Regions from separate parts of the Reyranella sp. GW821-FHT12G01 genome, predicted to be linked through region 2. Evidence: riboswitches for the same ligand, from Rfam matches in the RefSeq annotation. Region 2 holds a riboswitch; the other holds the start of a gene.
What was found. A riboswitch is a leader RNA that binds a small molecule or an ion and turns the genes downstream of it on or off. The one in region 2 is predicted to bind S-adenosylmethionine.
Positions count from the first base shown of each region.

Region 1: linked by a shared signal. The riboswitch ahead of AC1RP5_RS27985 (O-succinylhomoserine sulfhydrylase) and the one ahead of metX (homoserine O-acetyltransferase MetX) in region 2 are both predicted to bind S-adenosylmethionine.

Region 1 covers NZ_JBXAPV010000003.1:621,765-625,991, forward strand. Annotated here, with positions in the region: gene AC1RP5_RS27980 (TenA family protein) at 1-419, opposite strand, end outside; gene AC1RP5_RS27985 (O-succinylhomoserine sulfhydrylase) at 446-1,657, opposite strand; SAM riboswitch at 1,734-1,810, opposite strand; gene AC1RP5_RS27990 (hypothetical protein) at 2,107-2,712, shown strand; gene AC1RP5_RS27995 (helix-turn-helix domain-containing protein) at 2,725-3,798, shown strand; gene AC1RP5_RS28000 (Bug family tripartite tricarboxylate transporter substrate binding protein) at 3,850-4,227, opposite strand, start outside.
Region 2 covers NZ_JBXAPV010000001.1:1,006,959-1,011,185, reverse strand. Annotated here, with positions in the region: gene metW (methionine biosynthesis protein MetW) at 1-41, opposite strand, end outside; gene metX (homoserine O-acetyltransferase MetX) at 38-1,204, opposite strand; SAM riboswitch at 1,265-1,340, opposite strand; gene AC1RP5_RS04965 (chorismate mutase) at 1,445-2,296, shown strand; gene hisC (histidinol-phosphate transaminase) at 2,321-3,412, shown strand; gene AC1RP5_RS04955 (prephenate/arogenate dehydrogenase family protein) at 3,409-4,227, shown strand, end outside.

The DNA.
Region 1 (4,227 bases), on a different contig from region 2:
CGGCCGAGGAAGGCGTAGAGGCGCATGCAGGGCGTCATGGCTGCGATCGTCTCGCCGAGATTGCCGCGTCGCGCCGTCTCCAAAAGGAAATCGACATAGGCGCGCGTCGCCTCGACCGGCGCGACGCCCGACAGGTCGACCTGCCAGCGCTCGGCGTAGCTCTTGTGCAGCTTCAGCTCCTGCAGGACGCCGGCGATCAGCCCGGCGAAACCGTACAGGTCCTCCCTCGCGCGCGAGTTGGCGAGGCAGAAGGCATAGGCGCGCGCGAACGCCTCAAGGAAATAGGCGTCCTGCGCGACATAGCCCTTGAAGCACTGGATCGGCAGCGAGCCGTCCCGCAGCCCGCGCACGAAGCCGTGCGACAGGATGCGGTTGGCTAGGTCGGCGTTCGCCGCCCACAGATCAGCCGAGAGCGGCACGCATTGTACTCCAGCTATCGTTTAAGTCAGCCGCCGAGCGCCTGCACGAGATCGCCGATCAGGTCCTCGGCATCCTCGAGGCCGACCGAGAGGCGGACGGTGCCGTCGGTGATGCCGAGCTTCGCGCGCTCCTCGGCGCCGATACGCATGTGCGTCGTCGTCGCCGGATGCGTGATGAGGCTCTTCGCATCGCCCAGGTTGTTGGAGATGTCGACGATCTGCAGGCGGTTCAGCGTCTCGAAGGCGGCCCACTTGCCGGCCTTGAGATCGAACGTCACCACGCCGCCGAAGTCGGACATCTGCTTGGCCGCCAGCGCATGCTGCGGATGGTCGGGGCGGCCCGGATAGAGCACGCGGCCGATCGCGGGATGCGCGGCCAGCGCGTCGGCGACGCGGCGGGCATTGGCGCAATGGCGCTCGACCCGCAGGCCGAGCGTCTCCAGGCCTTTCACCAGCACCCAGGCGTTGAACGGGCTGAGCGACGGGCCGGTGTTGCGGATGATCGGCTGCAGCTTCTCGAGGATGAACTCCTTCGAGCCCAGCACGGCGCCGCCCAGGGTGCGGCCCTGGCCGTCGATGTACTTGGTGGCCGAGTGGACCACGACGTCGGCGCCGAACTCGAGCGGGCGCTGCAGGATCGGCGTGGCGAAGGCGTTGTCGAGCACGACCTTGGCGCCGGCCTTGTGCGCGAGATCGCACACCGCCTTCACGTCGACGATGTCGAGCATCGGGTTCGAGGGCGATTCGAACAGCACGGCCTGGGTCGGCTTGGAGAGCGCCTTCTCCCACTGCGCGAGGTCGCCGCCGTCCACGAGCTCGCTCTGGATGCCGTACTTCGGCAGCAGCTCGGCCACGATGTAGTGGCAGGAGCCGAAGAGTTGGCGGGCTGCCACGATGCGGTCGCCCGACTTGAGCAGCGCCAGCAGCGCGAAGAACACCGCCGACATGCCGGTCGAAGTGGCGCGACAGGCCTCGGCGCCTTCGAGCGCCGCCAGCCGGTTCTCGAACATGGTGACGGTCGGATTGCCGAAGCGGGAATACTGGTAGTGGTTGCTCTCGCCCTTGAAGGTGGCCTCGGCCTCCTCCGCGCTCGAATAGGCGTAGCCCGAGGTCAGGAACAGCGCTTCCGACGTCTCGTCGAAATTGCTGCGGACCTGGCCGCCGCGCACAGCGCGGGTCTGGGTGCGCCACTTGGTGGTATCGGCCTGAGCCTTCTTCTTCGGAATCGATCCGTCCATCACACTTCTCCTCTTCGTCGCGCGCCCTTTCCCGGCGACGCAAACGAAAAACCCCCGACCTGGAAGGACGGGGGTTTTGCGTGAACCTCCGACCTTTTAGCGATGTTTAACGTGGTCGCAAGCCGGTCGGCTCAAATCTCCACGGACCGCCTCTATAAGGGCGGCGGTCGTCGGGCGCAAGCTAGTGCTTCATCACGTGAACGCGGAAGGCGTCCGAACCGCCGTGACGTTGAAGCGCCGATGAGGTGAGAGACCGCCATGAGCACGGATCGATAGGCACTCCGATCGCTACGCCGCCGACACCAACGCGGCTACCGCTTGCGTCACCAGCTAAACAGGGCGCAGCATGCGCCCAACAGGCTGGAATAAGATCGGAATAATTACTATTGATTTTGCCAGCCACCTCGGTATCTTGCTGAACAATAAGGATTATCCGGCGGTCCGATAAAATGGCATTTCGTCCGAAAGAGCAAGCTGAGAAGGAGTTGGCGCCCTATTTTCCTATTTTCGCAGACGCCATAACCGAGGCGTCGCGTAAGCTCTGGAAGCGCGCCGACAATCATATCCTTGAGCCCGGCACGCGGACGCGTGTTCTGCGGGACTATGTAGCCAACGAACTACGAATTGCTCTGGACGGTAAGCCCCGAATCAAGATTACCGAGGAAAACCAAACAACCTTCTTCTGCATCGATCAGAATTGGATATTCCAGGTTCACAAGCTCGACGAAGGCAACGAAGTCGCAAAGAATTTCAATCAGACCTCGATGGATCTGCGATCAAACAAAGTGAGGCAAGAAACGCTTCCGAACCTCCCAGCGAAGGCGACCATTCTGTTTTTGGGGTACGTGCCCAATACAGCCGACCCGGCGTGTCCAGATATTCGTCTATTTTGCCCGGGATCTGGAGAAGAAACTTGGGTGATTTCGCTTGGCATTGCCCCGGCCGAACAGCTGCACGAAATCACGCCGGTGACTCCGCCGACCGATGATCCCGACGAGGGCACACGAGTAGTTGCCAAAAAACAACCTGCTGACCGCAAGCGCGATAACAGTTAATCGGTGAGCGTTATGGGTTTGTTTAATGCCGCCATGTTGACCGTGGCTCGGCAGCTGCGAGGATTCTCGCAGACCGAGCTCGCAAAGGCTCTGCATATTTCACAGAGCAAGGTATCCAAAATTGAAGCCGGCATCGTTGTGCCAGAAGAAGCGCTCGTCCATGCGATGAGCAGTGTGCTGCAGCTTAGACCACACTTTTTTACGAGAGAGGGGCAATTGCGGCCGCCACAGGCCAGCTATCATCGCAAGAGGAAGAAGCTCACCGCGACGGAGTGGGATCGGATCAATGCCAAGGCCGAGCTTTACCGCTTCTCGATAGAAAGCCTTTTGCGATCAGTTGAGCTGGTCCCGACCAAGGTCCCGCCACCCTCTATTGACCCTGATCAATACGATGGGAAAATCGACGAGATCGCGGCGGCAGTGCGCCAAGCCTGGATGCTGCCGCGAGGTCCCGTTTCCAATGTCGTAAAGACAATCGAAGATTCGGGCATCCTGATTGTGCCCTTCGATTTCGGTTCGGATCTTATCGATGCATTTTGCCAGCATGGCGTCGATCGGATCCCGCCCCTGATCTTTCTCAATTCACGCGTCAAAGCCAAAGACCGACTGCGCTACTCCTTACTGCATGAGGTTGGGCATCTCTGCATGCACTCAATTCCCAACCCCGAACAAGAAGACGAAGCGAACCAGTTTGCCGCTGCCTTCTTGATGCCTCAGGACGACATCCGACACGAATTGTACGGCATGTCTCTCGAAAGACTTATGGTCCTTAAGTCTCACTGGAAAGCGTCAATGCAGGCAATACTGCGGCGCGCCCGTGACCTCAAGCGAATGACCGAACGAAGCTATCGCTACTATCAAATTGAGCTTAGCAAGCGAGGCTGGCGTAGCGCCGAACCCATTGAAATCGAGGGCATTGAAGAACCTAAAGTGTTCAGAAACCTGTTACGCAGCCATACTGGAGAGCTCGGCTACTCCACGGAAGAGTTGACCGATATGTTGGGCATCTACCTGGAAGATATGCCCGAGATAATCTCACAAGAGCGGCCCAAGCTTCGGCTAGTGACTAGCAGACCAATTGCCTAGCTAATCCGTAACACCGACCAACACACTACCTTAGTGTGACCGGGCCACGACTCAGTCGGGCTTAACATCTGCGGCCTTGGCGACTTCGGTCCACTTCTTCAACTCGGCGGCGGTGTGCGCAGCCAACTCGGCCGGCGTCGACGAGGCGATCTCGTAGCCGAGATCGGAAATCTTCTTGGCGACCTCGGGATCCTTCAGCGCCTTCAGCAGCTCGGCATTGAGGCGCTGCACGATCGGCGCCGGCGTGCCCGCGGGCGCATAGAGGCCGGCCCAGGTATAGGCCTCGACACCGGCGACGCCCTGCTCGCCGATCGTCTTGAGGTCGGGCAGCGCGGGCGAGCGCTTGGCCATCGCAAGCCCGACGGCGCGCAGCTTGCCCGCCTGGATCTGACCCATCGCCGGCGCGAGCGCATCGAACACCACGTCGAT
Region 2 (4,227 bases):
TCGGCGATGAGCTGGAGATCGACGCGGATCGGCGCGTTCATGCCACGCCTCCCAAGCCGCGCACCGTGGCGGCGCCCTTCAGGAAGCCCGAGAGCGTGCGGAACATCTCGGGCTCGTCGAGCAGGAAGGCGTCGTGACCCTTGTCGCTGTCGACCTCGACGAACGACACATTGGCCGCCACGGCGTTCAGCGCATGCACGACCGTGCGGCTCTCGCGCGTCGGGAACAGCCAGTCGCTGGTGAAGCTCATCAGGCAGAAGCGCGTCGCCGAGCCCTTGAAGGCATTGGCCAGCACGCCGCCATGCTGGGCCGCGAGGTCGAAATAATCCATCGCGCGCGTGATGTAGAGATAGCTGTTGGCGTCGAAGCGATCGACGAAGGTCGAACCCTGGTGGCGCAGGTAGCTCTCGACCTGGAAGTCCGCATCGAAGCCGAAGCCCAGCGCGTTGCGGTTCTGCAGGGCGCGGCCGAACTTGCGCTGCAGCGCCTGCTCCGAAAGATAGGTGATGTGCGCGGTCATGCGGGCGACCGCGAGGCCGCGCGCCGGGTTGGTCTGGTGCAGGCGATAGTCGCCGCCCTTCCACTCCGGATCGGCCATGATCGCCTGACGGCCGACCTCATGGAACGCGATGTTCTGCGCCGAATGATGCGCCGCGCAGGCGATCGGCACCGCCGAGAAGACGCGCTTCGGGTAAGTGGCCGCCCATTCCAGCACCTGCATGCCGCCCATCGAGCCGCCGATGACGCAGAAGAGATCGGGAATGCCGAGATGGTCGATCAGCGCCGCCTGCACCCGCACCATGTCGCCAATGGTCACCACCGGGAAGCGCAGGTTCCAGGGCTGGCCGGTCGAAGGATCCTTGGCCTGCGGGCCGGTCGTGCCCATGCAATGGCCGAGCACGTTCACGCAGATGATGAAGTAGCGGGCCGGATCGAGGACCTTGCCGGCGCCGATCAGGCTCTCCCACCAGCCTTCCTTGCCGGTCACGGGATGCCGATCGGCGACGAACTGGTCGCAGGTCAGGGGATGGCAGACCAGCACGGCGTTCGACTTGTCGGCGTTCAGCTCGCCGTAGGTCTGGTAGGCCACGCGGTAAGGCCCGAGATCGACGCCGCAGTCGAGCCGCAGCGGCCGGTCCACGCCCAGGACCGCGTGGCGGCACTGGGCGAGCGCCTTGCGTTCGGCATCGGTGAGGTCGTCCAGCACAGTCCTCTCCAGGCAAAAACGCCAACGAAAAAGCCCCCGACCGGAAGGGCGGGGGCTTTTTCGAGCACTCCGACCTTTTAGCGGTGTTTAACGTGGCCGCAAGCCGGTCGGCTCAAATTCCACGGAGAGGCTCTATACGGTTGTAGGGGACGGGAGGCAAGCCTCTTGCGGTTTGTTTGCCTTTACGCGGGCAGTGCGGACGTAGTATCGCCGCTGCGCACAGGAAAAAACGGCCTAATGGACGCTCCAGATCTCGAAATCTTGCGGCAGGAAATCGATGCCATCGACACGGACCTGCACGGTCTGATCCGTCGCCGCTCGGAGGTCGTCGGGCTCATTTCCGCGACCAAGCCGTCGGGGGGTCTGGCCCTGCGTCCGGGGCGCGAGGCGCAGGTCCTGCGCAAGCGCCTGGCGGCGCATGACGGCCGGTTCCCGTCCGGCGCGATGTATCGCATGTGGCGTGAAATGATGAGCGCCTTCACGCTGATCCAGACGCCCGGCCTCAAGATCGCGATCTGCCGGCCCAACGACCAGCCCGGCTACTGGGATCTCGCGCGCGATCACTTCGGCTGCCAGATCCCATTCGTCGCCCACGACACGCCGGCCGGCGTGCTGGCCGCGGTGCGCGCCGCGCCGACGACCATCGGCGTCGTGCCCGCCCCGCTCGAAGCCGATTCGACGCCGTGGTGGCCGATGCTCGCCGGCAAGGACACGACCCTGCCGACCGTCATCGCGCGCCTGCCTTTCCTTTCCATGCCGAACGCGCGCGCGCGCGGCATCTCGGCCTTCGTGCTGGCCCGCATCGACGCCGAGCCCAGCGGTTCGGATCGCGCGCTGCTGGCAGTCGAGGCGAAGAACGGCCTCAGCCGCGACCGCATCGCCGCGGCGCTGGCCAAGGCGGGCCTCCCCGCCTTCACCTCGGCGCTGGACCAGGTTGTGGCCGGCGTGCATCACTATCTCGTCGAGGTGCCGGGCGTGATCGTCGACGACGATCCGCGCCTGCGCGAACTCGAAGCGGCCCTGGGACTGGAAAAGGGCTGTGCGGCGGCCATCGGCGCCTATGCCGTGCCGATCGATGCCAAGCCGTGATCTGAACTTTCGAAGGAGACTGGCATGAGCGCGCTCACCCCTCGTCCGGGCATCATGAAGATCGCGCCCTATGTGCCGGGCAAGGACTCGATCGACGGCAAGGAGACGATCGCCAAGCTCTCGTCCAACGAGGGCGCGCTGGGCCCGTCGCCCAAGGCGATGGCGGCCTATGCCAAGGCGGCCGCCGAGCTGCACCGCTATCCCGACGGCGACACCAGCAAGCTGCGCAAGGCGATCGGCCGCCACTTCGGCCTCGATCCGGCACGCATCGTCTGTGGCGCGGGCTCCGACGAGATCCTGAACCTGCTGGTCCGCGCCTACTGCGGCCCGGGCGACGAGCTGCTCTACAGCCAGTACGGCTTCCTGATGTACGCGATCAACGCGCTGGGCGTCGGCGCGACGCCGGTCGCAGCGCCGGCCAAGGATTACGGCAGCGACATCGACGCCCTGCTGGCCGCGGTTACGGACAAGACGCGCATCGTCTGCCTCGCCAACCCGAACAACCCGACCGGCACCTACGTCACCAAGGACGATGTGCGCCGCCTGCACGCCGGCCTGCCGAAGAACGTGCTGCTGATCATCGACGCGGCCTACGCCGAGTATGTCAGCAAGAACGACTACGAATCGGGCGTCGAGCTGGTCGACCAGGCCGAGAACGTGGTGATGACCCGCACCTTCTCGAAGATCTTCGGACTGGGCGGCCTGCGGCTCGGCTGGATGTACGGTCCGGCCGGCATCGTCGACGTGATGAGCCGGCTGCGCCAGCCGTTCAACGTCAACCTCGCGGCACAGATCGCGGGCGTCGCGGCGCTGGAGGACATCGCCCATACCGACGCCAGCCGCACCAACAACGACATCTGGCTGCCGTGGCTTAGCGCCGAGCTGGTGAAGCTCGGCCTGAAGCCGCTGCCGAGCGTCGGCAACTTCCTGCTGGTGGGCTTCGGTTCCAAGGAACGCGCAGCCGCCGCCAACGAGTGGATGATGAACGACGGCCTCATCCCGCGCCTCGTCGCAGGCTACGGCCTGCCCGAGCATCTGCGCATCACCGTCGGCACCGAGACCGAGGTGAAGGCGGTGCAGGCCTCGCTCGCCCGCTTCGTGGCGTCGGCCAAATGAGCGAGCCCCTGTTCAACAAGATCACGCTGATCGGCATCGGCCTGATCGGCGGTTCGATCGCGCTGGAAGCCCGCAAGCGCGGCCTCGCCAAACACATCGTCGCGGCAACGCGCAGCGCCGAGACCGCGGCACTCGCCAACAAGCTGAAGCTCGCCGACCACTGCACCACCGATCTCGCGGAAGCCTGCAAGGACTCCGACCTGGTGATCGTCTGCACGCCGGTCGGCGCCTGCGGACCGGCCACCAAGGCCATCGCGTCGAGCCTGAAGCCCGGCTGCATCGTGTCGGACGTCGGCTCGGTGAAGCAGACCGTGATCGCCGACATGGCTCCGCACATCCCGAAGGGCGTGCACTTCGTGCCGGCTCATCCGGTCGCCGGTACCGAGAATTCCGGCCCCGAGGCCGCGCTGCTCGACTTGTTCGAAGGCCGCTGGTGCATCCTGACGCCGCTGCCCGACAGCGACGCCGATGCGGTTTCCCGCCTCGAAGCTTTCTGGAAGGGCCTGGGCAGCCAGGTCGAGCGTATCGATCCCAAGGATCACGACCGCATCCTCGCCATCACCTCGCACCTGCCGCACCTGATCGCCTACACGATCGTCGGCACCGCCGACGATCTCGGCGGTCACCTGAACAGCGAAGTACTGAAGTTCGCCGCCGGCGGCTTCCGCGACTTCACGCGCATCGCCGCCTCCGATCCCACGATGTGGCGCGACGTGTTCATGAATAACCGCGAGGCCGTGCTCGAAGTGCTGCAGCGTTTCCAGGAAGATCTCTTCTACCTGCAGCGCGCCATCCGCTGGGGCGAGGGCGACAAG